4 regions of the Streptomyces sp. NPDC000594 genome follow, and region 3 is predicted to be linked to each of the others. Evidence: riboswitches for the same ligand, from Rfam matches in the RefSeq annotation. Region 3 holds a riboswitch; each other region holds the start of a gene.
The links. Region 3 has a riboswitch for cyclic di-AMP ahead of ABT354_RS35590 (C40 family peptidase). Riboswitches for the same ligand answer to the same signal wherever they lie in the genome.
Positions count from the first base shown of each region.

Region 1: it holds a riboswitch for cyclic di-AMP, as region 3 does, so the genes downstream of both, ABT354_RS20725 (M23 family metallopeptidase) here and ABT354_RS35590 (C40 family peptidase) in region 3, are expected to answer to the same signal.
Region 2: it holds a riboswitch for cyclic di-AMP, as region 3 does, so the genes downstream of both, ABT354_RS10955 (LysM peptidoglycan-binding domain-containing M23 family metallopeptidase) here and ABT354_RS35590 (C40 family peptidase) in region 3, are expected to answer to the same signal.
Region 4: it holds a riboswitch for cyclic di-AMP, as region 3 does, so the genes downstream of both, ABT354_RS34385 (M23 family metallopeptidase) here and ABT354_RS35590 (C40 family peptidase) in region 3, are expected to answer to the same signal.

Region 1 is NZ_JBEPCY010000014.1:93,765-101,295, forward strand. It holds gene ABT354_RS20720 (GntR family transcriptional regulator) at 1-455, opposite strand, end outside; gene ABT354_RS20725 (M23 family metallopeptidase) at 680-1,468, opposite strand; cyclic di-AMP (ydaO/yuaA leader) riboswitch at 1,482-1,644, opposite strand; gene ABT354_RS20730 (M16 family metallopeptidase) at 1,875-3,242, opposite strand; gene ABT354_RS20735 (M16 family metallopeptidase) at 3,266-4,648, opposite strand; gene ABT354_RS20740 (DNA gyrase/topoisomerase IV subunit A) at 4,992-7,439, shown strand.
Region 2 is NZ_JBEPCY010000005.1:388,787-396,317, forward strand. It holds gene ABT354_RS10930 (aspartate aminotransferase family protein) at 1-1,261, shown strand, start outside; gene ABT354_RS10935 (helix-turn-helix domain-containing protein) at 1,409-2,032, shown strand; gene ABT354_RS10940 (DUF6126 family protein) at 2,136-2,303, shown strand; gene ABT354_RS10945 (tyrosine-protein phosphatase) at 2,384-3,196, opposite strand; gene ABT354_RS10950 (alpha-galactosidase) at 3,385-5,517, shown strand; cyclic di-AMP (ydaO/yuaA leader) riboswitch at 5,786-5,976, shown strand; gene ABT354_RS10955 (LysM peptidoglycan-binding domain-containing M23 family metallopeptidase) at 5,980-6,969, shown strand; gene ABT354_RS10960 (SGNH/GDSL hydrolase family protein) at 7,197-7,531, shown strand, end outside.
Region 3 is NZ_JBEPCY010000049.1:7,874-15,078, reverse strand. It holds gene ABT354_RS35600 (ATP-dependent Clp protease proteolytic subunit) at 1-584, shown strand, start outside; gene ABT354_RS35595 (hypothetical protein) at 581-886, shown strand; cyclic di-AMP (ydaO/yuaA leader) riboswitch at 1,232-1,390, shown strand; gene ABT354_RS35590 (C40 family peptidase) at 1,394-1,870, shown strand; gene ABT354_RS35585 (8-amino-7-oxononanoate synthase) at 1,882-3,201, opposite strand; gene bioB (biotin synthase BioB) at 3,325-4,605, shown strand; gene ABT354_RS35575 (adenosylmethionine--8-amino-7-oxononanoate transaminase) at 4,598-5,896, shown strand; gene bioD (dethiobiotin synthase) at 5,996-6,748, shown strand; gene ABT354_RS35565 (VOC family protein) at 6,832-7,179, shown strand.
Region 4 is NZ_JBEPCY010000044.1:9,192-16,722, reverse strand. It holds gene ABT354_RS34415 (methyltransferase domain-containing protein) at 139-1,209, shown strand; gene ABT354_RS34410 (HNH endonuclease family protein) at 1,279-1,941, opposite strand; gene ABT354_RS34405 (hypothetical protein) at 2,347-2,661, shown strand; gene ABT354_RS34400 (MerR family transcriptional regulator) at 2,836-3,588, shown strand; tRNA gene ABT354_RS34395 (tRNA-Met) at 3,816-3,889, shown strand; gene ABT354_RS34390 (PP2C family protein-serine/threonine phosphatase) at 4,087-5,265, shown strand; cyclic di-AMP (ydaO/yuaA leader) riboswitch at 5,498-5,654, shown strand; gene ABT354_RS34385 (M23 family metallopeptidase) at 5,666-6,697, shown strand; gene ABT354_RS34380 (PrsW family intramembrane metalloprotease) at 6,919-7,531, opposite strand, start outside.

The sequences.
Region 1 (7,531 bases), on a different contig from region 3:
TGCCGCAACTGCGTGAGCAGCGCGATCAGCCCCGGGCTGGCCGACGCCTGGGCCAGCGTCTGATGGAACCAGCCGCCCAGCGCCCGCAGATCCTCGCCCTGGTCCCGGCGGACCCGCTCCTGCCCCAGCCGTACCAGCCCGCGCAGCACCCGCAGATGCGCCTCGGTGCGCCGCCGGGCCGCCCGGGCCGCGCCCAGTGGCTCCAGCAGCATCCGCGCCTCCAGCAGATCGGCCGCCTCCTGCGCGGTGGGCTCGGCGACCCGGGTCCCGGCATGCCGGCGGATCACCACGAACCCCTCGGCCTCCAGGGTGCGCAGGGCCTCACGGACCGGGATGCGGGAGACCCCGTACCGGCGGGCGAGCTGTTCCTCGGTGAGCCGGCCGCCGCGCGGGAAGACCCCGGAGACGATGTCGTCGCGGATCGCCGTGCAGACCGAGTGCGCCGGGACGCGCATGACCGAACCTCCGCTGGGATCCGCTGCACTCCCCCGGGGTCGTCGGGCACCCCGGGTGCGCGGCCCGTGTGCCGCGCGCCCGGCGACTCTATTGCAGCGGACCGCCCTTCCCCGTGGAGCCGGGTGCGAAGCCGCTCTCTTCCGGCCAGTACGCCGAGAGCCCCCGGCACTGGGTGGATTCCAGGCGCCGGGGGCTCTCGGTGAGACTTCTGGGGGGCGGGGTGTCAGATGCCGACCCCATGGGAGCGCAGATAGGCGACGGGGTCCACATCGGAGCCGTACTCGGCGCCGCTGCGGGCCTCGAAGTGGAGGTGCGCGCCGGTGGAGTTGCCGGTGGAGCCCGCGAGGCCGATCTGCTGACCCGGCATCACGCTCTGTCCGGCGGTGACCTGGACGGCCAGCAGATGGCCGTACTGGGTGTACGAGCCGTCGTTCATCCGGATCACGACATTGTTGCCGTAGGCGCCGCCCCAGCCGGCCTCGACCACGGTGCCCGCGCCCACGGAGACCACGGCGGTGCCCTCGGAGGCGTGGAAGTCGATGCCGGAGTGGCTGCCGGAGGACCAGTAGGCGCCGCCGGTCTGGTAGCCGGTGGAGACATGGGACCCGGCCACCGGTGAGGTGTAGGTCTTCATCAGCCGCTCGCGCTCGGCCTCACGGGCGGCGCGCTCACGCTCCTCACGGGCTTCCCGCTCACGGGCCTCGGCCTTGCGGCGGGCCTCCTTGACGGCCTCCTCGCGGGCGATGGCCTCGCGCTTCTGGGTGAGGGCCTGGTCGTTGACCTCGTCGGCGAGGGAGTCGGCCTCCGCGTCGGCGGCCAGGATCATGAAGGTGCCGGTGTCCTCGGCGGTGGCGGGCGCCTTGGAGACGTCGTCCGCCACGGCGAAGGCCGGGGTGGCGAGGGCGCCGCAGACCCCTGTGGTGGCGAGCGTGGCGGCACCGGCGATGCTCGCGCCGCGGCGCTTCGCACGGCTCGGGGCACGGTGTTTCCCGGTGGAGCGGGTCAACGCCATGTAGAGGCTGATCCTTTCCTTCCTTCTCGCCTACCGGGTTAGCTGACGGGTTCGGAGCAGGAAGGTCTCCTACGGGCCCCTCCGCACGGAGCGAAGGCGTCCGATTCACCCCTGGGGACGGTGGGTCCCCGGCTCCCCCGGGCTCACACCCATGGGGGATTCGGCGATGACTGTCCGTGCCGCGGATGCGGCGTACAGCAGGCGAACAGCCGCACTGACGCTACGGGCGGCGCCTTCGGTTCGCCAAACAGACGGCGGATTTTGTTGGGTATGCCACACCACAGACAGGCGAGTTCCCCATGACATTCCCTCAAAAGCGGACAGACGCCACGAAAAATGACCGGAGCCCTGGTGGGAGTGGACACCAGGGCTCCGGCCGGCCCGATCGGGCCTTCCCGGGGGAAGGTCAGCCGGTCACCACGGTGACCTCGCCGATGCCCAGGGCCTTGACGGGCTCCACGATCTGCGCCGCGTCCCCGACGAGCACCGTGACCAGCCGGTCCACCGGGAAGGCGCTGACCACGGCGGCGGTCGCCTCCACGGTGCCGGTCGCGGCGAGCCGTGCGTACAGGGTGGCCTGGTAGTCGTCGGGCAGATGCTGCTCGACCTGGTCCGCCAGGGTGCCCGCGACGGCCGCCGCGGTCTCGAACTTCAGCGGTGCGACACCGACGAGGTTCTGTACGGCGGTGTCCCGCTCGGCGTCGGTCAGCCCTTCGGCCGCCAGCACCCGCAGCACCTGCCACAGATCCGCCAGGGCCGGACCGGTGTTGGGCGTGTCCACCGAGCCGCTGATGGCGAGCAGCGAGGCGCCCGTGCCGTCCGGCGCGGACCGCAGCACCTGGCCGAAGGCGCGGACGCCGTAGGTGTAGCCCTTCTCCTCGCGCAGCACCCGGTCGAGCCGGGAGGTGAGGGTGCCGCCGAGGCAGTACGAGCCCAGCACCTGCGCCGCCCAGACCCGGTCGTGCCGGTCCGGCCCGATCCGGCCGATGAGCAGCTGGGTCTGGACCGCCCCGGGACGGTCGACGACGACCACCCGGCCGGTGTCGTCCGCGGTGGTCGGCGGTACGGGGCGGGGGTCGCGGGAGTCGCCCGTCCACTCGCCCAGGGTCTCGGCGAGCACGGCGTCCAGGTCGACACCGGTCAGATCGCCGACGACGACCGCGGTGGCGGTGGCGGGGCGGACATGGGCCTCGAAGAAGGCGCGTACGCCCGCCGCGTCGATCCGGGCGACGGTCTCCTCGGTGCCCTGCCGGGGCCGCGACATCCGGTGCGTGGCCGGGAACAGCTCCCGGAACAGCTCCTTGGCGGCGCGGCGGGAGGGGTTGGCCAGCTCATGGGGGATCTCGTCCAGCCGGTTGCGCACCAGCCGCTCGATCTCCCCGTCGAGGAAGGCGGGGGCCCGCAGCGCCTCGGCGACCAGGCCGAGCGCCTTGGCCAGCCGGGAGACCGGGACCTCCAGGGAGACCCGCACACCCGGGTGGTCGGCATGGGCGTCGAGGGTCGCGCCGCACCGCTCCAGCTCGGCGGCGAACTCCTCGGCGGAGCGCTTGTCGGTGCCCTCGGAGAGCGCCCGGGACATGATCGTGGCGATGCCGTCAAGGCCCTCCGGCTCCGCGTCGAGCGGGGCGTCGACCAGGATGTCGACGGCCACCACCTGCTGACCGGGGCGGTGGCAGCGGAGCACGGTCAGCCCGTTGTCGAGGCCGCCGCGCTCGGGCGCGGGGAAGGCCCAGGGGCTCGGCTGCCCCGCCTCGGGCCGGGGGTGGAAGTCCATGGTGGTCAGCGGCTCGGCGTCGGTCACTGGCCCGCCCCTTCTGCGTGCTCGGTGGTCGCGTCGTTCTGGTCGTTCGCGTCGTTCCCGGTGGCGGCGTCGGCGGCGTCGGCGGCCAGCGGCTCGTACACCAGCACCGCGCGGTTGTCGGGGCGCAGCCGGGCGGCGGCGACGGCCCGCACCTCGTCGGCGGTGACATCGAGGATGCGGTCGACGGCGGTCAGCGCGAGCTGGGGGTCGCCGAAGAGGACCGCGTACCGGCAGAGTTCGTCGGCGCGGCCGGCGACGGTGGAGAGCCGGTCCAGCCACTCCCGCTCCAGCTGGGCCTGGGCGCGCTCCAGCTCCTCGGGGGTCGGACCGTCCTCGGCGAACCGGGCCAGCTCGTCGTCGACGGCGGACTCGATCCGCTCCACCTCGACACCGGTGGAGGTCTTCACATCCAGCCAGCCCAGCGAGGGCGCGCCGGCCAGCCGCAGCAGGCCGAACCCGGCGGCGACGGCCGTCTGGTCGCGGCGGACCAGGCGGTTGTGCAGCCGGGACGACTCACCGCCGCCGAGGACGGTCAGCGCCAGATCGACGGCGTCGCACTCACGGGTGCCGTCGTGCGGCAGCCGGTAGGCGGCCATCAGCGCACGGGCGGGCACCTCCTCCTCGACCACCTCGCGCAGCTGCTCGCCGATGGTGTCCGGCAGGGAGCCGTCCCGGGGCTGCGGCTTGCCGTCGTGGCCCGGGATGGAGCCGAAGTACTTCTCGATCCAGGCGAGGGTGGCCCCGGGGTCGATGTCGCCGACGACCGACAGCACCGCGTTGTTCGGCGCGTAGTAGGTACGGAAGAACGCGCGGGCGTCCTCCAGCGTCGCGGCGTCCAGATCGGCCATGGACCCGATGGGGGTGTGGTGGTACGGGTGGCCCTCGGGGTACGCGAGGGCGGTGAGCTTCTCGAACGCGGTGCCGTACGGGACGTTGTCGTACCGCTGGCGGCGCTCGTTCTTGACCACGTCGCGCTGGTTCTCCATCGACTCGTCGTCGAGGGCGGCCAGCAGGGAGCCCATGCGGTCGGCCTCCAGCCAGAGCGCCAGCTCCAGCTGGTGGGCGGGCATGGTCTCGAAGTAATTGGTGCGCTCGAAACTGGTGGTGCCGTTGAGGGAGCCGCCGGCCCCCTGCACCAGTTCGAAGTGGCCGTTGCCCTTGACCTGGTGCGAGCCCTGGAACATCAGGTGCTCGAAGAGGTGGGCGAGGCCGGTACGGTCCTTGACCTCATGGCGGGATCCGACGTCGTACCAGAGGCAGACCGCGGCGACCGGGGTCAGGTGGTCCTCGGAGAGCACCACACGCAGGCCGTTGGCCAGCCGGTGCTCCGTCGCTGTCAGGCCGCCCGAACCGGCCTGAGCTGTGGCCGTGTGACCCATGGGCATGTACGTCCCTTCGATCGCGATGCTGTTGGGTGTTGTTTTCCCAGCGATGCCACTGTATGCAAGCGGAGCGACACCTGGCGAAGTGCTTACCGCGCGCTCCCCTCTTCCGCGCTCCCTTCCGCCCGGCGGTCCGTGCCGGGCTCCCGCGGGGCCCGCCGGCGGGCCCGTGACAGGTGGGAATCCGGTACGGAGCGGGTGCGTCCGGCGGGGTGACCAGCGGTGGGTACGGTGGGCGGGCCGGTGTCGTTCACCGGGTCGCGGTCGGTGATGTCAGTGCGACAGTCCACAATGGGCGGCGACAGTTCCCGATCCGGTCCGTGAAGGAGCAGCAGCCGCGATGGCCCGCCGCAGCACGAAATCCCCGCAGCCCGATTTCGAGGAGAAGATCCTCGACATCGACGTCGTCGACGAGATGCAGGGCTCCTTCCTCGAATACGCCTATTCGGTGATCTACTCCCGCGCCCTCCCGGACGCCAGGGACGGGATGAAGCCGGTACAGCGCCGCATCGTCTATCAGATGAACGAGATGGGGCTGCGCCCGGACCGGGGCTATGTGAAGTGCGCCCGGGTCGTCGGCGAGGTCATGGGCAAGCTGCATCCGCACGGCGACGCCTCGATCTACGACGCCCTGGTGCGCATGGCCCAGCCGTTCTCCATGCGGGTGCCGCTGGTCGACGGCCATGGCAACTTCGGTTCGCTGGGCAATGACGACCCGCCCGCCGCGATGCGGTACACCGAGTGCCGGATGGCGGACGCCACCTCGCTGATGACCGAGTCCATCGACGAGGACACGGTGGACTTCAGCCCGAACTACGACGGGCAGGAGCGGGAGCCGGTGGCGCTCCCCGCCGCCTATCCGAACCTCCTGGTGAACGGCTCGTCGGGCATCGCGGTCGGTATGGCGACCAATATGCCGCCGCACAATCTGGGCGAGGTCATCGCCGCCGCCCGGCATCTGATCCGCTACCCGGGCGCGGATCTGGAGACCCTGATGCGGTTCATCCCCGGTCCCGATCTGCCCACGGGCGGACGGATCGTGGGGCTCGCGGGCATCAAGGACGCCTATGCCACCGGGCGCGGCACCTTCAAGATCCGTGCCACCGCCACGGTGGAGAGCGTGACCGCCCGCCGCAAGGGCATCATCGTCACCGAGCTGCCGTTCTCGGTGGGCCCGGAGAAGGTGATCTCCAAGATCAAGGATCTGGTCGGGTCGAAGAAGCTCCAGGGCATCGCCGATGTCAAGGACCTCACCGACCGCGCCCATGGGCTGCGCCTGGTCATCGAGATCAAGAACGGCTTCGTCCCGGAGGCGGTGCTGGAGCAGCTCTACAAGCTGACCCCGATGGAGGAGTCCTTCGGGATCAACAATGTGGCGCTGGTGGACGGCCAGCCGCTCACCCTGGGGCTGCGGGAGCTGCTGGAGGTCTATCTGGACCACCGCTTCACCGTGGTGCGGCGGCGCAGCGAGTTCCGGCGCGGCAAGCGCAACGACCGTCTCCACCTGGTCGAGGGGCTGCTGGTCGCGCTGATCGACATCGATGAGGTGATCCGCCTCATCCGCTCCAGCGAGAATTCGGCGCAGGCCAAGCAGCGGCTGATCGAGCGGTTCGGTCTCTCCGACATCCAGACCCAGTACATCCTGGACACCCCGCTGCGGCGGCTGACCAAGTTCGACCGGATCGAGCTGGAGAGCGAGCGCGACCGGCTGACCGAGGAGATCGAGGCGCTGACGCGGATCCTGGACTCCGACGCCGAGCTGCGCAAGCTGGTCTCGGGCGAACTGGCGTCGGTGGCGAAGAAGTTCGGCACCGAGCGCCGCACGGTGCTGCTGGAGTCGGGGGCGGTCCCGGCCCCCGCGGTCTCCCTGGAGGTGGCGGACGACCCCTGCCGGGTGCTGCTCTCCTCGACCGGTCTGCTGGCGCGCACGGCCACCGGTGAGCCCCTGCCGGAGCCGGGCGAGCGGCGGGCCAAGCACGATCTGATCGTCTCCTCGGTGCTGTCGAGCGCCCGGAGCGACATCGGCGCGGTCACCTCGGCGGGCCGGCTGCTGCGGCTCTCCGTGATCGATCTGCCGCAGCTGCCGCAGACGGCCACCGCGCCCACCCTCTCCGGCGGGGCGCCCCTGTCGGAGTTCCTGACGCTGGAGGCGGACGAGAGCCTGGTCTGTCTGACCACGCTGGACGAGTCCTCGCCGGGGCTGGCGCTGGGCACCCTCCAGGGTGTGGTCAAGCGGGTGGTGCCCGACTATCCGGCGAACAAGGACGAGCTGGAGGTCTTCAGCCTCAAGGACGGCGACCGGATCATCGGCGGGTCCGAGCTGCGCACGGGCGACGAGGATCTGGTCTTCATCACCTCGGACGCGCAGCTGCTGCGGTATCCGGCCGGGCAGGTCCGGCCGCAGGGCCGGGCGGCGGGCGGTATGGCCGGGGTGAAGCTGGCGGACGGGTCGCGGGTGCTGTCGTTCACGGCGGTCGACCCGGCGGCGGACGCGGTGGTCTTCACGGCCGCCGGCTCGGCGAACGCGCTGGACGACTCGGCGACCTCGGTGAAGCTGACCCCCTTCGACCAGTATCCGCGCAAGGGCCGGGCCACCGGAGGGGTGCGCTGCCAGCGGTTCCTGAAGGGTGAGGATGTGCTGGTGCTCGCCTGGGCGGGCGAGGCGCCCGCCCGCGCGGCGCAGAAGAACGGCACACCGGCCACACTGCCGGAGCCGGACCCGCGCCGGGACGGCTCGGGCATCGTGCCCGAGTCGGCGGTCGCGGTGCTGGCGGGCCCGCCGCGCTGATCCGGGGCCCTGCCGTGGCCCCGGCGGAGCCCTGCCGGGGCCGCTGGGCGGACGGATGACAGCGGGCCGGGAGCGAGGTCGTCACCTCGCTC
Region 2 (7,531 bases), on a different contig from region 3:
CTACGAACGGGCCGAGGGCGCCTACTTCTACGACGCCGACGGCCAGGACTATCTCGATATGCTCGCCGGCTTCGGGGTCATGGGCCTCGGCCGCCACCACCCCGTGGTCCGGCGGGCGCTCCACGACGTCCTCGACGCCTCGCTCGCCGATCTCACCCGCTTCGACTGCCCGCCCCTCCCCGGGCTGCTCGCCGAACGGCTGCTGGCCCACAGTCCCCATCTGGACCGGGTCTTCTTCGGCAACAGCGGCACCGAGGCGGTGGAGACCGCCCTGAAGTTCGCCCGCTGTGCCACCGGCCGGCCCAGGGTGCTCTACTGCGAGCATGCCTTCCACGGGCTGACCTGCGGCGCGCTCTCGGTCAACGGTGAGGGGAGCTTCCGCGACGGCTTCGCGCCGCTGCTCCCCGACACCGCCGTCCCGCTGGGGGATCTGGCGGCGCTGGAGAGGGAGCTGGCGCGCGGCGATGTGGCCGCGCTGGTGGTGGAGCCGATCCAGGGCAAGGGGGTCCACCCGGCCCCGCCCGGCTATCTCAGCAGCGCCCGGGAGCTGCTCCACCACCACCGGGCGCTGCTGATCGCCGACGAGGTGCAGACCGGACTCGGCCGTACCGGCGACTTCTACGCCCATCAGCACGAGCCGGGGGCCGAGCCGGATCTCCTCTGTGTCGCCAAGGCGCTCTCCGGCGGCTATGTGCCGGTGGGCGCCACCCTGGGCCGGGACTGGATCTTCCGGAAGGTGTACTCGTCCATGGACCGGGTGCTGGTCCACTCGGCCAGCTTCGGCGCCAACGCCCAGGCCATGGCGGCCGGGCTCGCGGTGCTCTCGGTGATCGAGGACGAGGCCCTGGTCGCCCGTGCCCGGACCGTCGGCGATCTCCTCCTGGGACGGCTGGCGGCGCTGGTGGAGCGGTACGAGTTCCTGCACGCGGTACGGGGCCGGGGGCTGATGATCGGGATCGAGTTCGGCCGCCCGCGCTCGCTGGGGCTGCGGGCCCGGTGGAGCATGCTCCAGGCGGCCCGGCCGGGGCTCTTCGCCCAGATGGTGGTGGTGCCGCTGCTGCACCGGCACCGGATCCTCACCCAGGTCTCCGGCGACCGGCTGGAGGTGATCAAGCTGATCCCGCCGCTGATCATCGGTGAGCGGGAGGTGGACCGGTTTGTGACCGCCTTCACGGAGGTCATGGAGGAGGCCCATGCCGGATCCGGTCTGATCTGGGACTTCGGCCGTACCCTCGTCGGCCGGGCGGTACGGGAACGCTGATGGGGCGCTGACGGAAGCCGACCGGGGTATCGCGGCGGAGCCCACGGTGACCTGGGGTTTCGCCGGGCTCTCGGCGGCAGCGGGAAGGGTTTTTGCCTCTGGGGCAAGAAATTTGCCTCGGAGGCATTTTCCTGGCGCAATGGTCCTATGCAGACCCCTCCCGGGGGCCACCCCCCGGACCTTCGCTCCCCCGCGGGGGACCCGACGGCCGAGCTGCCGCCCGATGTGGCACCCCGGCTGCGCGATCTGCGCCGCCGCCGGGGACTGACCCTGGAGGCCGCCGCCCAGCGGGCGGGACTGTCACCCGCCCATCTCTCCCGACTGGAGACCGGGCGCAGGCAGCCCTCCCTGCCGATGCTGCTCTCCCTCGCCCGTATCTACGGTACGACCATCTCCGAGCTGCTGGGCGAGCCCGCCCCGCAGCAGGACCCCGTCGTCCGGGCCGGGCGCCGGGAACCCGCCGCCGCCGACGGCTGGACCTACCACCAGGCCGGGGTCCCCGGCCGGGCCATGCAGCCGCTGCGCCTGATGGTGCCGTACGGGGCCCAGGGCGATCTGGTCCGGGTCCACCCGGGCGAGGAGTGGATGTATGTCCTCGACGGGCGGCTGCGGCTCACCCTCGGGGAGGCCGTGCACGAGCTGGGTCCCGGGGACAGCGCCCACTTCGACTCGCTGACCCCGCACCGGATGGCCGCGGCCGGGCGGGAGGGCGCCGAGCTGCTGTTCGTGCACACCCTGCTCCAGAGCCCCGACCTCCATCCGCCGCACTGAGAAGCCCCCGAGCCCCTGTGATCACCGAGACGCCGAGCCTCCGAGATCACCGAGAACCCACGAGATGTCCGCGATGGCTGTGACAGCCGACCCGAGGAGTGACATGTCCGAGACCCCCGACCCCGCCGCCGCCCCCCTGTCCCCCAAGGCCGGGGGCAAGCAGGAGGGGAAGTTCCCCCGCGGCCTGGTCATCCGCCTCTTCGCCTATCTGATCGCGGGCCATGTCTTCGCCTTCTTCCTCTATCTGCTCTTCGAGGTCGGCGCGAAGTGACCCGCCGGGCCCGGCGGGCGGAGCCCGTGCCCCGTCCGCACCCGGCCCCGCCCGGCCCGGCCGGTGGCGGCCCCCGCGGCTCAGCCGGTGGCGACCAGCCGCTCGCGCAGCCGCTCCCGGGTCGCGGGTGAGAGCCCCAGGCCCCGGGTGAGATAGCCCTCCACCCCGCCCCAGGCCTGATCCATCGCGTCGAACGCGGTCCGCAGATACTCGATCCGCGCGTCGAAGAGCGGGCTCAGCAGCTCCATCACCTCCGGGGAGAGCGCGGCGGGGGAGGAGTCCCGGCGGCGCACCCGGTAGCGCCGGTGCGGATCGTTGGACTTGAGGTAGTCCTCCTCGATCGCCTCCCGCTCCACCCCCACGGCGAGCAGCGTCACCGCTATGGAGAGCCCCGCGCGGTCCTTGCCCGCCGCGCAGTGCATCAGCGCGGGCGTGCTGTCGTCCGCGAGGGAGTGCAGCAGCCCGCTGTGCTCCCCGGTGCGCTCCACCACCATCTCCCGATAGGAATCGGCCATCCGCCGGGCACCCTTGCCGTCGGCCAGGATCGAGCGCAGCAGCGGGAGATCGCCTTCGCGGATCATCCTCCAGAACTCGGCCCCGGCGGCCGGGTCGCTCAGCGGTATGGAGACGTTCCGCACCCCCGGCAGGTCCACATCCGGACCCTCCAGCCGTACATCGGCGGCATTGCGGAAGTCGAAGACGGTGTGCAGCCCCAGCGTGGCCAGAAAGGCGGCGTCGGCCTCGGTGGCATGGGCCAGATGGCCACTGCGGAAGAGCCGCCCGTACCGCACCCGCCCACCGTCCGAGGTCGGCAGCCCGCCGACATCGCGGAAGTTCCGTACCCCGGTCAGTTCGGGCTCGGTGGACGGGACCCGCGGCAGCTGCTGCGTCACAAAGTCTCCTCAGGTCACAGCCGTCGGCGCTGGTCGCCGACGGTGGCGCTTTCCGACGATACGGCACCCACCGGGCCCGGCCGCGGCCGGCGAGGGCCCGTTGCGCGACACCCCCGGCCGTCGGATGATGTGCGGACCTGTGCGGACCTGTGAGTATCTGCGGATGCTGCGACAGACGAGGGGTCGGGATGATCGAGACCGTCGGTAACGGGCGCACCTGGGTTCTCTCCGGACCCACCAGCAGTTACGCCCTCCATCTCACCGACCGCGACGAACTGCTGCATCTGCACTGGGGGCCGCGGATCGGCGGAGCGGACGCCCGCGAGCTGGCGGCCGACCCCCTGCCCCCCTACCGGCCCTTCGAATCCCCGCTGGACGGCCATGAGGAGTACCCGGTGGAGGGCGGCCCGCGCTTCGTCCGGCCCGCGCTCTCCGTCCGTACCCCCGAGGTGCGCGGCACCGAGTGGAGCTTCACCGGGGCCACCACCGACGGCGACGAGCTGCGGCTCGGCTTCACCGACCCGGTGCACCGGCTGGATCTCACCCTGCACCACCGGATGCGGGACGACTTCGATGTCATCGAGCGCTGGGTCACCGTCGCCCACCGGGACGGGGACGACGGCCCGGACGCCGGGTCCCGTACGGGAAAATCCCCCGGGGAGCCCGTCGAGCTGCTGCGGGCCGACTCCGCCACCTGGACCCTGCCCGCCCGGGACGCCTGGCGGCTCAGCCGGCTGCACGGCCGCTGGGCCGCCGAGTCCCGGCTGGTCCGCACCCCCCTCGGCCCCGGCGAACAGCTGATCGGCAGCCGCCGGGGCCATACCGGCCATCAGCAGCTGCCCTGGGTGGCGCTGGACGCCGAGGGCGCCACCGAGGAACACGGCGAGGTCTACGGCTGCGCCCTGGCCTGGTCCGGCTCCTGGCGCATCGCCGTCCAGCTGCTGCCCGACGGACAGGTACAGATCACCGGCGGTGCCGGACATGACGACTCGGGCCTGCTGAGCCTGGCCCCGGGGGCCGGCTGGACCTCGCCCGTCTTCGCCGGGGTGTGGAGCCCCGGCGGCTTCGGCGGCGCCAGCCGTACCTGGCACGCCTGGCAGCTCGCCCATGTCGTCCCGCGCGCGGACGAGGTCCGCCCCGTCCTCTACAACTCCTGGGAGGCCACCGGCTTCGACATCTCCGCCGATCAGCAGCGCGCCCTGGCCCGGCGGGCCGCCGCCCTCGGCGTGGAGCTGTTCGTGGTCGACGACGCCTGGTTCGGCCGGCGTACCAGCGACCGTTCCGGGCTCGGCGACTGGACCCCGAACGAGGAGCGCTTCCCCGGCGGCCTGAAGCCGCTCGCCGACGATGTGCACGCGCTCGGGATGCGGTTCGGGATCTGGGTGGAGCCGGAGATGGTCAACCCGGACAGCGATCTCTACCGCGCCCACCCCGAGTGGGTGCAGCACCACCCCGGGCGCAGCCGCACCGAACTCCGCAACCAGCTGGTGCTGAACGCCGCCCGCCCCGATGTCCGGCGCCATCTGTGGGAGACCCTGGACACCCTGCTCCGCAGCGCCCCCGTCGACTATGTGAAGTGGGACTTCAACCGCTGCTTCACCGACCCGGGCTGGCCCGGCGACCCCTATCCGCAGCGGCTCTGGGTGGAACATGTCGAGGCCCTGTACGAGCTGCTCGACCGGTTGCGCGCCGCCCATCCGGCGGTCGCCTTCGAGTCCTGCTCGGGCGGGGGCGGCCGGATCGACCTCGGGATCCTCTCCCGTACCGATCAGGTGTGGACCTCCGACAACACCGATCCGCTGGACCGGCTGGCGATCCAGCACGGCTTCGGCCAGATCCACCCCGCGCGGGTGATGGCCGCCTGGGTCACCGACAGCCCCAACACCCAGCTCAACGGGCGGCGCAGTTCCCTCCGCTTCCGCTTTGTCAGTGCCATGGCCGGGGTGCTCGGCATCGGTGGCCGGCTCACCGACTGGAGCGAGGAGGAGCTGGCCGAGGCGCGCGGCTGGGTCGAGCTGTACAAGGAGATCCGTCCCCTGGTGCAGCACGGCGAGCTGTACCGGCTGCGCCCGCCGGGCGGCGGGCTGAGCGCCGTGCAGTACACCCGGGGCGACGAGACCGTGGTGCTCGCCTGGCTCCAGGCGCAGCACTACGGCGAACGCCCGCCGAGGCTGCGGCTGCGGGCCCTGGACCCGGCGGCCGGATATGTCCGGGAGGACACCGGGGCCGAACATCGGGGGGCGGTCCTGCTCCACCAGGGCATCCACACCGGGCTGACCGGCGATCTGGATGCGACGGTCATCCGTCTGCGCCGTCAGTAGGTCATAAAAAGCCACCTATGACCGAATTGGGCACCAAGAGGGATTGCGCAGCATCTGTCCCTCTATGGCGGACTGTTGGTGAGCAGGATCATAGTGGTGACCGTCCGTGCCCTGTGGCGGCCAGTCAACTCGGGACCGCGCCCTGGAGTTGTCCGAGACCGCTCCACAGAGGGTGACGGGCAGGACGGCCGGTTGGTTTCGGTGGATCATCGTCCTGAAGCGGAGTGGCTTGTTCCGGTCCGCTCGGCTCGTCTACGGTCACGGCCGTCCGGACGGATCGCCGAATCCTGCCACCGACCGGATCCCATCGGACAGCACCGTGTGGCAGGAGCGGGGGACCCAGGTAGTACGCCGGACGCATGGACGCGGACGGCTCGGGGTGAAGCCGCGCAACAGCGCGGCCGGGCAGCTCCAGCCCGAACCCGACAGCTCACCTCGCAGGCGCCGGAGAGGAAAAGCGCCATGCCCCAGAAGGGGAAGCACCGCCGTCCCAAGAGCCATGCCCTCACCCGGGGATTCGTCGCCGCGGGTACCGGAGGGGCGGCTCTCGCCCTGCCGCTGATCGGTGCCACCGGCGCCCACGCGGCCCCCGCCGCGCCCTCGGCCGTCACCGCCCAGGCCGTGCCCGCCGCCACCCCCGCCACCCAGGCGGCTGCCCCCGCCGCCGCCGAGGAGCGGGCCACCTACCGGGTCGTCGCCGGGGACCATCTGTCGAAGATCGCCGCGGACCGGGAGATCCGGGGCGGCTGGGAGCGGCTCTACGCCGACAACCGCGAGGCCGTCGGCGGCGACCCGTCGCTGATCCACCCCGGTCTCGAACTGACCCTGACCTCCGGCGACAGCCGTGCGCAGGGCGGGACCGACCGGAAGAGCACCCCGGCCGCCGCCCCGGCCCCGGCTTCCGGCGGCAACGGCCCCGCCGCCACCTCCGTGCGCGAGGCCGCCCCGGCCGCGCCCGAGGCGCCCGCCGCCCCCGTCGCGCCCGAGGCCCCCGCTGCCCGCGTCGCGACCGAGACCCCCGCCGCCGAGCCCGCGCCGGCCACCGGCGCCTGGACCACCCCGCTGGCCTCCGGCGGAGTCACCACCGCCTACCGCGCCACCGGCTCCATGTGGTCCAGCGGCTACCACACCGGTGTCGACTTCTCCGCGCCCAGCGGCACCCCTGTCCGCTCCGTCGGCCCCGGCACCGTCGTCTCCGCCGGGGTGAACGGCGCCTACGGCAATGAGGTCGTCGTCCAGCACGCCGACGGCCACTACTCGCAGTACGCCCATCTCTCCGCCCTCTCCGTCAGCGCCGGGGAGACCGTCACCGGCGGACAGCAGATCGGCCTCGTGGGCTCCACCGGCAACTCCAGCGGACCCCACCTCCACCTGGAGATCCGCACCGGCACCGGCTACGGCTCGGACGTCGACCCGGTCGCCTATCTGCGCGGGCACGGCGTCGCCCTCTGATCCACCCCCCTCCGGGACCCGGTGCACCCCCCCCGCACCGGGCCCCGGGACCGCTTCCCCGTACCGCCGCCCGGTGCGGGGAAGCGTCGTTCCCGCCCTATTCCCCCCGCGCGGAAAATCGGGCGGTGGTAAAGATCACGCCGCGTCAACCCCTCCTTACGGTCGCGTAGGTCACATCCGTGAGGTCAGGATGGTGCCTCGTGGCAGACGATTCGAGAACAGGAACCATGGGCGGAATCGGGTCGTACGCGGCGATCGGTGACAGCTTCACCGAGGGCGTCGGCGACCCCGGCCCGAACGACACCTTCATCGGCTGGGCGGACCGCTTCGCGGCACTCCTCGCCGACCGCGTACCGGAGCACGACTTCCGGTACGCCAACCTCGCGGTACGCGGACGGCTCCTCGACCAGATCGTGGCGGAGCAGGTGCCCCGGGCCAAGGCCCTCGCACCCGACCTGGTCTCCTTCTGCGCCGGCGGCAATGACATCATCCGCCCCGGCAGCGACCCCGACGATGTCGCCGAACGCTTCGAGCGGGCCGTCGCCGAACTGAACGACGCCGT
Region 3 (7,205 bases):
CCCAGGGGGTACGGCGGCTCGACCCCTGGTCGAAGCTGCTGGAGGGACGGATCGTTCTGCTCGGCACCGCCGTGGACGACATCGCGGTCGGCGATGTGATCACCCAGCTGCTCCAGCTGGAGTACGCGGCGCCGGAACGGGACATCTCGCTCTATATCAACGCGCCCGGCGGCTCCCTGGACGCCGTGATGGCGATCCATGACACCCTCCAGGCGATCACCTGCACGGTGGAGACCGTCTGTGTCGGGCAGGTCGCGGGCGCCGCCGCGCTGCTGCTCGCGGCGGGCGCCCCGGGCCGGCGGCTGATGCTGCCCACCGCGCGGATCACCCTGCGACAGCCCTCCCTCGCGGAGCCGCTGCACGGACAGCCGTCCGATCTGGAGATCCATACGGCCGAACTGCTGCGGCAGCGCGGCACGTTCACCGCGCTCCTCGCCCGGTACACCGGCCGCGACCCGGAGCGGGTGACCGCCGAGCTGGAACGGCCGAGGCATCTCACAGCGGCCCAGGCGCTGGAGTACGGCCTGGTCGACCAGGTGATCCGGACCCGTGGGGCCGGTGCGCGGGGGGCGGCGAGCGCATGATTCCGAGGCAGCCGCCCCTGCCCGCGCTCACCCGGGCCGAGGGGGAACTGATCGACGCCTATCTCAGCGCCGCCGATCTGCTCGGGCGGATCAATCCGGCGCGCGCCACCCATACCTATGGCGCGCTCCGCGCCGCCCAGGCGCTCGTGAGCCAGGCGACCGCGCTGCGCGAGGCGCTCGATCTGATGCATCGGCGCGGGGAGAGCGAAGTGCACGCCGCGACGCTCGCGAGGGCGCTCAGGGTGCTCGACGGGGAGCGCAGAACACTGCGGGTTTCCCTACCACCACCCCAAGCTCCCTGACCATCCCTCCGCAGGGGGTCAACCGCCATGTGGGTACCAGTGCCAGTAGCCCGAATGATGTACGCGAGGGCGCCGCCCCGGCTACGGTCGAGTTGCGGAACCGTCCACCGAATAAGCGGAATATCTTATTCCTCCGCAGGTGCGGGCATGCTCACCTCTCGTGAGCCGGACCACAGAGGGCCGCTGTCCACCTGAACGGACCAAGGGTGGCAAACCTCACATATAGCCTTTTCCGCTCGGAATTTGATCGGGTTGTGGGTCAAGATCCCTGGGACGACAAGCCCCCGTCACCTCGGCGGGGCGGTCCGGGCGGACGCCGAGTCCTGCCGCTGTCCCGGGCTCTGGTCGACAGGAGTGCTTCGGCAGGAGTGGAGGACCCAAGCAGTACGGGACGCACGGACCCACCGTCCGGACGTTCCTTGGGGTGAAGCCGCACCGCGGCCGGGAAACTTCGTCCACCCGAACCCGACAGGTCACCCTTCACAGGCGGATGACGAAGGGTTGCGCATGAGTGCGCAGAACACCGTCCCGTTCCTGTTGAGCCGGGCGGGGGCCGTGTCGGCCCTCACCCTCGCCGCGGTCGGCGGATCGCTTCTGGTGCCGGGAGGCACCCCGGAGGCACAGGCCGCGACCACCCACGCGAACAAGGCGCTCAAGGTGGCGGCCTCGAAGAAGGGAGCGCCCTACCGCTATGGCGCGGCCGGGCCGAGCCGCTTCGACTGTTCAGGGCTGACGCTCTACTCGTACAAGAAGGCGGGCAAGAAGCTGCCGCGCACCGCGCAGCAGCAGTACAACAAGAGCCGCAAGATCTCCTCTTCCTCCCGCAAGGCCGGTGACCTGGTCTTCTTCCACTCGCGGGGGTACGTCTACCACGTGGGCATCTACGCCGGTAAGGGGAAGATCTGGCACTCTCCGAAGCGGGGGTCCTGGGTGAAGCTGGACAAGATCTGGACCAAGAACGTGCGCTACGGCCGGGTGTCCTGAGGGACCGTCCGTCATCGCCCGACGGGCGAGGGCGGACCGGAGGAACCGGCGGCGGCCGCCCGCTCCGGTGGGGTACGGGCCCCCGCCGGAGCCGTCGCACCCGCCGGAGTCCTGGCCCCCGCCGGAGCCGTGGCCTCCACCGTGGCCAGCGCGTCGGCGATCTGCCGCCCGGTCAGATCCGCACGGGCCGTCAGCCGCAGCCGGGAGATGCCGTCCGGCACCGAAGGGGGCCTGAAGCAGCCGACGGCGAGCCCCTCGGCCCGACAGCGGGCCGCCCAGGCGACCGCCTCACCGGCCGACGGCGCCCGGACCGACACCACGGCGGCGTCCGGGCGCCGGGCGGTGAAGCCACGCTCCGTCAGTCCCCGGTGCAGCGCGAGCGCATGGGCGCGGACCCGGCCGGCCAGCTCCGGGCGGGCCCGCAGCCGCTCCAGCGCGGCGAGCGCGGCACCGGTGGCGGCCGGGGCGAGCCCGGTGTCGAAGACAAAGCTCCGGGCCGTGTTCACCAGATGGTCGATCACCCGGGCGGGGCCCAGGACCGCGCCGCCCTGGCTGCCCAGCGCCTTGGAGAGCGTCACGGTGGCGACCACCCCCGGCTGCCCCGCGAGACCCGTCGCCCACAGGGCGCCCCGGCCGCCGTCGCCCAGCACCCCGAGCCCATGGGCGTCGTCCACCAGCAGGGCGGCGCCCCGCGCACGGCAGATCCGGGCGAGGTCGGCGAGCGGGGCCGCGTCGCCGTCCACCGAGAAGACCGCGTCACTGACGACCAGGGAGCGCTCGGTGGGCCCCGCGCCGTTCAGGGCCTCCCGTACCGCGTCCACATCGGCGTGCGGCGTGATCACCGTACGGGCGCGGGAGAGCCGGCAGCCGTCGACGATCGACGCGTGATTGGCGGCATCCGACACCAGCAGGGAGTCCCGGCCGGTGAGCGCGGTGACGGCGGCGAGATTGGCCGCATAGCCGGAGGAGAACACCAGGGCCGCCTCGAAGCCGCAGAACGCGGCGAGTTCCCGCTCCAACGCGGCGTGGAGCGCGGTGCTGCCGCTCACCAGCCGGGAGCCGGTCGCCCCGGCCCCCCAGCGGCGGGCCGCGTCGGCCGCCGCGCCGGTGACGGCGGGGTCCCGGGCGAGTCCGAGATAGTCGTTCCCCGCGAGATCCAGCGGGCCGGCGCCGGCCTCCCTCGGCCGCAGGGTCCGGACCAGACCGGCCCGTTCCCTCAGCCGGGCCGCGTCGCCGAGCCACCCGAAGGGGTCCGGACCCGTCGAAGGGGCCGGGCCCGGCCGTGCGGGATCCTCGTCCGGGCCTGGCGCGGAACACACTTCCCTGTTCATGGTCCCCAGACCCTAACGGCGCCGGGCACCTGGGGGGATGTGTCCATGCGCACACCTCGCCGCGGGGTCTGTTGTGGAGTTCCGCCTTTCCCCCGGCCCGCTCCGTGCGTCAGGATCGGCGCCATGGACCTGCTGAAGACGCTGGTGGAGAAGGGGCTGCGGCGCGAGCTGCCGACCCGCGACGAGGCACTCGCCGTACTGGCGACCTCCGATGACGAACTGCTCGACGTCGTCGCCGCGGCGGGCAGTGTGCGCCGCCAGTGGTTCGGACGGCGGGTGAAACTCAACTATCTGGTCAATCTGAAGTCCGGGCTCTGCCCCGAGGACTGCAACTACTGCTCGCAGCGGCTCGGGTCGAAGGCGGAGATCCTCAAGTACACCTGGCTGAAGCCGGAGGAGGCGTCGAAGGCGGCGGCGGCCGGAGTGGCGGGCGGCGCCAAGCGCGTCTGCCTGGTCGCCAGCGGACGCGGCCCCACCGACCGCGATGTCGACCGGGTCTCCCGGACCATCGAGGCCATCAAGGAGGAGAACGAGGAGGTGGAGGTCTGCGCCTGTCTGGGACTGCTCTCGGACGGACAGGCCGAGCGGCTGCGGGAGGCCGGCGCCGACGCGTACAACCACAACCTCAACACCTCCGAGGCCACCTATGGCGCCATCACCACCACCCACACCTACGCGGACCGTGTCGACACCGTCCAGAAGGCCCACGCCGCCGGTCTCTCGGCCTGCTCGGGCCTGATCGCCGGGATGGGCGAGAGCGACAAGGACCTGGTCGACGTGGTCTTCGCGCTGCGGGAGCTGGACCCGGACTCCGTTCCGGTGAACTTCCTGATCCCCTTCGAGGGCACCCCGCTGGCCAAGGAGTGGAACCTCACCCCGCAGCGGTGCCTGCGGATCCTGGCGATGGTGCGGTTCGTCTGCCCGGATGTGGAGGTACGGCTCGCGGGCGGGCGCGAGGTGCATCTGCGCACCCTCCAGCCGCTCGCGCTGCACCTGGTGAACTCCATCTTCCTCGGCGACTATCTGACCAGCGAGGGCCAGGCGGGCAAGGCCGATCTGGACATGATCGCGGACGCGGGCTTCGAGGTGGAGGGCACGGACACCACCACCCTCCCGGAGCACCGGACGGACGCGGCGGCCGGTGGCTGCGGTTCGGTCTGCGGCGACGGGAACGGGACCGGGGCCGGGGGCTGTGCGGAGCCCGCCACGGCGAACGGTACGGAGACCCCCACCCCGAAGACCCCGGCCCCGAAGACCCCTGCCTCGACGAACCCGGCTTCGACGAACCCGGCCTCGAACGGCGCCGACAGCGGCGGGAGCGCGGCGGTGGCGGGAGGCCCCCGTACCGACCTGGTGACCGTACGGCGCCGGGGCGCGGGCACGGAGCTGGCGCCCAATGCCTGAGGCGCCGCCGCTCTCCCCCGGAGAGCTGCTCGCCCTGGACCGGGCCCATGTCTGGCATCCGTACGGCCCCATGCCGGGCCGGGTGGACCCACTGGTGGTGGAGTCGGCGTCGGGGGTACGGCTGCGGCTGGCCGAGCCGGTCCACGGCAGCCGGGAGCTGATCGACGGGATGGCCTCCTGGTGGTCGGCGATCCATGGCTACAACCACCCCGTCCTCAACGAGGCGGCCCGGGGCCAGCTGGACCGGATGAGCCATGTGATGTTCGGCGGGCTCACCCATGAGCCCGCCGTCCGGCTGGCGACCCGGCTGGTGGAGATCACCCCGGAGCCGCTGCGCCATGTCTTCCTCAGCGACTCCGGCTCGGTGGCGGTGGAGGTCGCGGTGAAGATGTGCCTCCAGTACTGGCGCTCCCGGGGCAACCCCGCCAAGCGGCGCCTGCTGACCTGGCGCGGCGGCTATCACGGGGACACCTGGCAGCCGATGGCGGTCTGCGACCCCGACGGCGGGATGCACCATCTGTGGTCGGGGTCGCTGCCCCGGCAGGTGTTCGCCGACGCGCCTCCCGAGGAGTACGACGAGGGGTACGCGGAGCGGCTGCGGGAGCTGATCGCCCGGCACGCGCACGAGCTGGCGGCGGTGATCGTCGAGCCGGTGGTGCAGGGGGCGGGCGGGATGCGCTTCCACTCCCCCGCGTATCTGCGGGTGCTGCGGGAGGCGTGCGACGCCCATGAGGTGCTGCTGGTACTGGACGAGATCGCGACCGGCTTCGGCCGCACCGGGACCCTCTTCGCGGCGGACTCGGCCGGGGTCGCCCCGGATGTGATGTGTCTGGGCAAGGCGCTGACCGGCGGCTATCTCTCCATGGCGGCGACCCTGTGCACCTCGGAGGTGGCGGCGGGCATCTCGCGCGGCGAGGTGCCGGTGCTCGCCCACGGGCCCACCTTCATGGCCAATCCACTGGCGGCGGCGGTGGCCGGAGCCTCGATCGGGCTGCTCCTCGACCAGGACTGGCAGCAGGAGGTCAAGCGGCTGGAGACCGGGCTCCGGGCGGGGCTCGCGGAGGCGGTGGAGCTGCCGGGGGTACGGGATGTCCGGGTCCTCGGCGGGATCGGGGTCATCCAGCTCGACCACCCGGTCGACATGGCGGCGGCCACGGAGGCGGCGGTCCGTGCGGGGGTCTGGCTGCGGCCGTTCCGGGACCTGGTCTACGCGATGCCGCCCTATGTGACCGACGACGAGGATCTGGCGCGGATCTGCGCGGGGATGCGCGCGGCGGCGACCGCGGGCTGAGGCACGGGCCGAGGTCGCGGGCCGCCGGGGCCGGGTGCCCACGGCGGCCGGGGGGATCTTCCCCGACAGGGAACGAGAAACGGGAAAGGCAGGAACAGCGTGTCCGTCATCGTGGTCTCGGGTACCGGGACCGAGATCGGGAAGACCGTCGTGACCGCCGGGCTGGTCGCGCTGGCGGCCGGCCTGCGGGTGGCCGTGGTCAAGCCCGCGCAGACCGGGGTCGCCGAGGGGGAGCCCGGCGATCTGGCCGAGGTACGGCGGCTCGGCGGCCCGGCGCACGGTCTGGAGCTGGCGCGCTTTCCCGAGCCGCTGGCCCCCGCGACCGCCGCGCGGCGGGCCGGGCGGACCGCTCCAGGTGCCGAGGAGATCGCGGACCGGGTGGCGGCGCTGGCCGGGGAGTACGACCTGGTGCTGGTCGAGGGGGCGGGCGGGCTGCTGGTCCGCTTCGACGACCGGGGCACCACCCTCGCCGATGTCGCCCGGCTGCTGGCCGCCCCCGTGCTGGTGGTGGCCCCCGCCGGGCTCGGCACGCTCAACGCGGTGGCACTGACCGGCGAGGCGCTGCGGGCCCGGGGGGTCGACCAGCTGGGCGTGGTCGTCGGCAGCTGGCCGGCCGCCCCGGACCTCGCGGCCCGCTGCAATCTGCTGGACCTCCCCGAGGTGGCGGGGGCGCCGCTGCTGGGCGCCGTCCCGGAGGGCGCGGGCCGGCTCTCCCCGGCCGATTTCCGCGCCCGCGCGCCCCGCTGGTTCGCCCCCCGCCTGGGCGGCACCTGGGACGCCACCGCCTTCACCGGCGCCGCGCGGCCCGAGCCCCTGGTGGCGGCCGAAGCGGTCGGCGCCCTGGCACGGTAGGCCGCGCGGCGCCGCCCGGCCGACGACCGGGCCCGGGGGCCGGGGCACGCCGGGCCCGGGCGGGCGCGACCTAGGGTGGACCCATGCGCGCACGACTCAGCGAGATCGTCTTCGACTGTCATGACCCGGCCCTGCTGGTCCGCTTCTGGGCGGCGCTGTTCGGGGGCGACCCGGTGGACCGGAGCCCCGGCTGGTCCTTCGTGGACCCGCCGGACGGGGTGCGGATCGCCTTTCAGCGGGTGCCGGAGGGAAAGGCCGGGAAGAACCGGCTGCATCTGGATCTGGAGGCCGGGGATCTCGCGGCGGCGACGGCGCGGGCGGTGGCGCTCGGGGCCTCGCCGGTCGGAGCGGTGGTCTCCGACCCCCAGGGGGACTTCCAGGTGCTCCACGACCCGGAGGGCAATGAGTTCTGCTTCGTCCTCCCGGCCTGACCCGCCCCCGGCCTGACCCGCCCCCG
Region 4 (7,531 bases), on a different contig from region 3:
CGCCAACGGCCCCTCGGCACGGGCGTGACAGGGACGGCCCCGGCGCCGGTGCCCGGCCGGCGGTCGGCCGACAGGTGGCCGACGGTTGGCCGAATAGTACGTGGTGCGTAGTACGCGTCACGAAGCATGATCGACGCCATGCACACCCAGGACGCCCGGACACTGGTCCTCTGCACCCTTGTCGACGGGCCTTTGCACGGTTACGCGATCAACACCGCCATCGAGAAGCTCTCCGGGGCCAAGCTGGGCCCCGGCAGCCTCTACGGTGCCCTCGGCCGGCTGGAGGCCAAAGGACTGGTCGAGCCGGTCGAGGGTACGGGCAGGGCCCGCCCGGTACGGATCACCCCGCAGGGGCGGGCCGTGCTGGAACGGGAGGCCCGCTCGATGGCCCGGGTGACCGAGCAGGTCTTCGAGTCCGTGCCCCCCGACGAGACGCACTACCTCGACCGGGTCGCCGCGAGCGAGGCGGGACGGGCCTACAAACCCGTCCTGCTCCAGGCCCTGGAGATCCGGCCCGGCGACACCGTGCTCGACCTCGGGTGCGGGCCCGGCACCGATCTCGCGGACCTCGCCCGCGAGGCCACCGCCCAGGGCGCCCCCGGCGAGGTGATCGGCATCGACATCAGCGAGGAGATGGCCGCCCGCGCCCGGGAACGGACCGCCGCCCTGCCCGCCGTCGACATCCGGGTCGCCGATCTCCACCGCCTGCCCTGCCCCGACGCCTCCGCCGACCGGGCCCGTACCGACCGGGTGCTCCAGCATGTCGCCGACCCCGCCGGGGCGCTCGCCGAGATCCGGCGGGTGCTGCGCCCCGGCGGACGGCTGGTGATGGGCGAGCCGGACTGGGACTCGCTGACCGTCGACCACCCCGACCGGGAGATCTCCCGGGCCTTCACCCGCTATATCGCCGATCAGGGGATCCGGAACGGAACCCTCGGCCGGGAGCTGCCCCGGCTCGCCGTCGGCGCCGGATTCACCGTGCCCGTCGCGCTCCCCATGGTCTCGGTCCTCCGCGATGTCCGCGCCGCCGATGAGCTGCTGGGGCTCAAGCGGAACACCGAGCGCGCGGTCGCCGCCGGATTCCTCACCGAGGAGGCGGGGCGGGCGTGGCTGGACCATCTGGCCACCGGGCCGTTCCTGGCGTCGGTGACGCTGTACATCGTGGTGGCGGAGGTCCCGCCCGAGGACATCCCGGCCGTCACCGGCTGACGGGTGCCCCCGGGCCCGTACACCGGACCGTGAAATCCGTGGGTACGGGTCCGGGGGCCGGCGGCCGGACTACGGTGCGGGCTCCCAGCTCACCGTGGTCGTCGTGCACCCGGCGGCGATGACCAGCAGCTGGTCCTGCTCCGCCTCGTCCAGGGTCAGGCCCCAGCGGAGTTTGGTCGCGGTCCACTCCGCCGCGTACCGGCACAGCGCGCTCTCGGCCGGGGGCAGCCACTGGGCCGGGTCCTGGTCGGACTTGGCACGGTTCGACCGGGCGGTGACCGCGACCAGCGAGGACGCCTGCCCCTGGTCATTGGCGTACGCCTGCCGCCGGGCCGGGGTCCAGGAGTGGGCGCCGGAGTCCCAGGCCTCCGCCAGCGGCACCATGTGGTCGATGTCCAGTGCGGAGGCCGGGGTCACCCGCTGCTCGTCGTAGTACGACCACCAGGCGCCGCCCGACAGCGCGCACCGGGCGCCGACCGTCGGCGCCGTGACGGCCTCCGCGATCAGGACCTCGTTACGGGTGTTGCAGCCGTCGGACGGGTTCAGCCCGGAGTTCCAGTGGCGGAAGAGGTCCCGGTCGTACCCGGTCCGGCTCTCCGTCCCGACCGTCAGCAGGCCGACGGCCACCCCCAACCGCGCGCTCTCGGCCCGTGCGGGCGATGCGGCCGCTCCCGCCGGGCCGGTCAGCAGCAGCGGCGCCAGCGTGAGCGACCCCACGACGAACGGCAGCACACGGTGGAGGCGACGGAGGCGACGGGGGCGAGGGGGAGTGGTCGAGGCGGTAGAAGCGGGTGAAAGGGGTGAAACGGGCGGGGTGGTCGGAACGGTCCGAGCGGGTCGAAGGGTCGGAACGATCTGTCTCAGATAAGTGATCACGCCACCGGGAATAGGGGCAGATCACCCCGAAGCAGGGCAGCGAAACGAACGGTTGCTCCGGATGGGGGCAGGAGTTCACCCGTTCCGCCCCGTCGGCGGTGCCCCGTACGGCTCAGGCGGGTGTCCGGCGCGACCGCCGCTGACGGACGGATGTGCGCACCGGCACACCGGCGGGGGGACCCGGGCGAGATGTCCGCCTCATGCGGGTCAATCCCCCTTCCCGGCCCGTGACCCAAGCCCCTGTCGGCCGTTTGACCCGGCATGACCAAGACTCAGCGCGCCCTCGCCGCCGTCGTTCTCGCCGCCGGTGCCTCCGTGCTCTCCTTCGGGACCGCCGTCGCCACGCCCGTACCCGCCGCCGCTCCCGCCGCCCCCGCGACCACCCCCGCCCCGCCCGCTCCCAACCCGCATGGATCCGCCGTGGAGCAGCTGCTGACCGGCGTCAACGACCTGAGCCAGCTCCAGCAGCTGGGTGCCGTCACGGATGTGCCCAACCAGCTGGCCGCCCCCGCCACCGACCAGCTCGCCGTGCTCACCGACCCGGTCGCGGGCCTCGCGGGCGCCGTCCAGCCGTAGTACCCCCGGGTCCGGAGGTGCTCCGGACCCCTGACCGAACGCCGCCCGGGGACGGACCCGGGCCCCTCGCCGGGGCACCTTCGGGTGCCCCGGGCGCGTTTCCGCCCCCCGCCGTGGATGTCCCGGGGATTCCGGGTTGACCTTTACGTAACGTCAACTTCTACCGTTTCGGGCATGGAGTGGTCGATCCAGGAGATCGCCCGGCGTGCCGGGACGACGAGCAGGACCTTGCGGCATTACGGGGATCTGGGGCTGCTGCCCCCGACCCGGGTGGGGCGCAACGGCTATCGCTACTACGGGCCGGAGGCCCTGCTGCGGCTTCAGCGCATCCTGCTCCTGCGTGAGCTGGGGCTCGGGCTGCCGGCCATCGCCGATGTGCTGGAGGGGGAGCGGGACACCGGCGCCGCCCTCCGGACCCATCTGCGGCTGCTGGAGCTGGAGCGCGACCGCGTGGGACGGCAGATCGCCTCGGTGCGGACCACTCTCCACAAGATCGAGAGAGGAGAGGACCTCATGCCCGAGGACGTACTGGACGGTTTCGACCACGCACGGTACGAACAGGAGGTGACCGAACGCTGGGGCCGGGAGGCGTACCAGCGCGGTGACCAGTGGTGGCGTTCGCTGAACGACACCCAGCGGCGCGAGTACCACGAGGAGCAGACCTCGATCGCCGAGGGCTTCGGCCGGGCCCTGGCCGGGGGTCTCGCCGTCGACAGTGACGAGGTGCAGCGGCTCGCCCATCGGCAGTTCATCTGGCTGTCGGCGATGGAGACGCCCTCGAAGGACCGTTTCCTCGGTCTGGGCGAGCTGTATGTCGGGGACGATCGCTTCGCCGCGCACTACGACCGGTACGGCGCCGGTACGGCGGTCTTCGTCCGCGACGCGATGGTCGTGTACGCCGAGCGGAACCTCACCGACGGCGGGTGACGACCCTGTTCCGCCCGGGGTGACGACCCTGTCCGGTCCGGGCGGCCCGCTCCCGCCGCCGGCTCCCGCTGTCCGCTCCGCCCCGATGAATGGGGGCAGAACCGATCAAACGGGACCAGGTCGGCCGCCCGGAACCCCTCCCGCGCACGATTTTTGAAAGTGATCGCATCCCGCGCCCGAAAATGGAGTGGATCTTGCTCCGCATGGCGTAGAGTTGGGTTTACCGACGCGGGGTGGAGCAGCTCGGTAGCTCGCTGGGCTCATAACCCAGAGGTCGCAGGTTCAAATCCTGTCCCCGCTACTGAGACCGTGGCCCGGCACTTCGTTCAGAAGTGCCGGGCCACGGTCGTTTCCGGGTTCGGGTGCCCGGGTGGCGGCGCTCGCCCACTTGGCCGGTGGTGGCTCGCCCCGCCCGCCGATTGCGGCCAGCCTGAAGAGGGCGCGGTCACCGTGTCCGCGGCGGTCGGCGGACCGGTGCCCCGGTACAGGAGAGCCCCCTTGACCCAGCCCGAGCAGGAGCGAGACGGCGGCGGTCGCCGCTTCGTCCGGATGCTGCCCGCGCTGATGATCGTGGTCGGCACCGTCTTCGACCTGCTCACCCCGCCCCGCTACACGGCCGCCCCGATCTTCACCGCGGCGCCGCTGATCGCCGCCCCGTTCTTCTCCTTCCGGGCCACCCTGCTGACCGGTGTCGTGGCGACCGTCGGGATGGTCGCGCTCCACTCCACCAATGGCACGGCGGACGAGCCGACCACGTACACCGAATTCGTCACCGTGATCACGGTCTCCGGCCTCGCCCTGCTGATCAACCGGGTGATCCAGCGCGGCAGCGAACAGCTGGCCTCCGCGCGGGTGATCGCCGAGACGGCGCAGCGCGCGGTGCTGCCCACCCCCGCCGAACGGATCGGTGGGCTGCGGATCGCCGCGCGGTACGAGGCGGCGCTCGCCGACGCCTTCGTCGGCGGTGATCTCTTCGCCGTCCAGGACACCCCGTACGGGGTCCGGCTGGTGGTCGGCGACGTCCGGGGCAAGGGGCTCGGGGCGGTGGAGGCGGTCGCGGTCGCGATCGGGGCGTTCCGGGAGGCGGCCGAGCAGGAGGGCACCCTGGAGGGGGTGACCGGGCGGCTGGAGCGGGCGCTGATCCGGGAGGCGCAGCGGCGGGAGACGCTGGACGCCGTCGAGGCGTTCACCACCGCGGTCCTCGCCGAGATCCCCCGGGGCGCGGGGATCGTCCGGCTGGTCAACCGGGGTCATCCGGAGCCGCTGATGCTCCATGGCGACGGGGCGCTGGATGTGCTCGAACCGAGCGAGGCGGCGCTGCCGCTGGGCATGGTCGAGCTGGGCTCCTGGCCGGACCGGGCCGAGGAGTATCCGCTGCCGGCGGGGGCGACCCTCTTTCTCTTCACCGACGGGCTCTCCGAGGCCCGGGACGGGACGGGGCGTTTCTACGATCCGGCCGCGCGGCTGGCGGGGCGGGTCTTCCCGGGTCCGGGGGAGCTGCTGGACGAACTCCTGGACGATGTGCGGCGGCATACGGGGGGCGGTGCCACGGACGACATGGCGCTGCTCGCGGTCGCCCGGCCGCCGGAGGAGCAGCGGACCGGGCGGCGGTTCGGGGCCACCCGCAGGACGACCGACGACGGTCCGCCCGGCCCCGGCGAGGTGAAGGCGACATAAGGAGACGCACGCTCCGTAGCCGATGGACACCTCTCCGATAACAATTGATAAACCGTCAGATATGTGATCCGTCCCGACGGTCGTTCAAGTCGCCCGATTCCGCCCTCATATGTCGGGGTAAGTGGATGGCAAAGAGATTAAAGATCGACCGGAACAACTTGGAATACGGTCCGCGTGTCTATTAACGTTCGATAACGCAGCGCGGTCGTCCCAGCCGTCGTCAGGACGGCGCCGTGCGCACGCGCCGAATCCCGCAAGGGAACCGGGGAACCACCTTTTGGGGTGAATCGGACTTCTTCCACCATGCTGTCCGCGGTGGAGGGTGCCCGTAGGAGACCTTCCTGCTCCGAACCCGTCAGCTAACCCGGTAGGCGAGAAGGAAGGAAAGGAGCACGCCTCGGTGGCGTCCAACAGCCCTGCCCCGGAAACGCCTTTCAGGCCCGGCGTCTTCAGCGACGAGGGGGCGGCTCCGTCCCCCGGTGTCTGGAACCCCACTGAGGAAACGGTTCACCCGGTCCGCGGTCGTCACCGCCATCGTGTGATGAAGCAGCGCGGCGGTTTCGCCCGCAGCTCCACGGTGCTCGGTGTCGGCGTGATCGCCGCGGTCGGCGCGGGTGGCATCGCCACCGCGCAGAACAAGCCCGCCGTCTCCATATCCCTTCCCGATGTGGGCTCGCTCATGCCGGGCTCCGACGATTCCTCCGAGGTCGTCGACGAGAACGCCTCCTACGCCGCGATGGGCCTCGCGGCCCAGCAGGCCGACAGCCAGACGGCCGCCGAGGCGCTGCGCTCCCGGATCCTGGCGCAGGCCGACGACCAGCAGTCGAGCGCCGACGACGCCGCCCGCGCCGCCGCCGAGCGGGACGCCGCGGTGAAGGCCGCCGCCGACGCCAAGAAGGCCGAGCAGGCTGCCGAGCGCAAGGCCGAGGAGAAGAAGAAGGCCGAGGCCAAGGCCAAGGCCGAGCAGAAGAAGAAGGCCGAGCGGGAGAGGAAGGCCAAGGAGGAGGCCGAGCGCCGGGCCAAGCTCGCCAAGGCCTTCGCGCTGCCCACCTCCTCGTACACGATCACCGCCACCTACGGTCAGTCCGGCTCCATGTGGTCCTCGGGCCAGCACACCGGCCTGGACTTCGCGGCCCAGCGGGGTACCCCGGTCAAGGCCGTCGGCACCGGCACGGTCACGGCGGCCGGCTGGGCGGGCCCGTACGGCTACCGCATCCTGCTCAAGCTGCCCGACGGCACCGAGATCCTCTACGCACACCTCCACTCCATGTCGGTGAGCGCCGGCCAGCAGGTGAGCGCGGGCCAGACGATCGGCATCGTCGGCGCGACCGGCAATGTCAGCGGGGACCACCTCCACCTGGAGGTCAAGACCGGGGGCGGCGCGGCCGTCGACCCGATGGCCTGGCTGCGCGCCCAGGGCCTCAACCCCTGATCTCCGCGGGGGTCCCGGTATCCACCGGGACCCCCGCTCCCCTTCTTTTCCGCGCTCTTCCCGCGCTGATCCCCCGTGGCCCGATGCCCGGACGCCCGCCCGTACCCGCGTCGTCGGTCTGCCGCGCCCTGATCCCCGGCGGCCCTGGTGCACACCCCCCGATGCCAGGGCCGCCGGTCCCTTTTCCGGCTCCCGGCTCCCGGCTTCCGGCCGTGGGCGAGTCAGACGCGGTACGGGTTGTAGGTCTCGTAGTCCCGGTGCGGCGGCGGGACCAGTACCCGGCCCGTCGCCCGCGCGGCATAGGTCAGGGCGGGTGCCGCCACCGCCTTCCGCTGCCACATGTGGTGCAGCAGCTCCTGCTCACGGGCGGTGAAGTCCGGCCCCGCCGTGCCCCGCTCCGCCCGGTGCCGCAGAAAGGCCAGCGAGGTCGCGAACCGCTGGTACTCGGAGACCGCGTGGGCCGCCGCCGGGCCGTGCGCGTGCCGGGCCACGCCCTGCGCCATCGTGCGCGCCTTCATCGAGGACAGCGCCTGCGGCTCCGCCGGGGCCAGCCATCCGGCGATGGCGTACTTCGGCAGCTCGGCGGCTATCGTGCGCAGCTCGTTCTGCCGGGACCGGATCGCCAGCCAGGTCAGCAGGGCGAAGGAGGGCACCATGAACATCCCGTACACCGCGTAGAAGCCGAGCGGTCCGAAGTACGAGGCGGAGCCGTTCCACAGGGCGTGGGTCCCCATCGCGAGCAGCACCCCGACGAGCGGCGGCAGGATCCGGCGGGCCCTGCGGTGGCGCGGGGCGGTGGCGGCCAGGCCGAAGCCGATCCCGGCGAGGACGGTG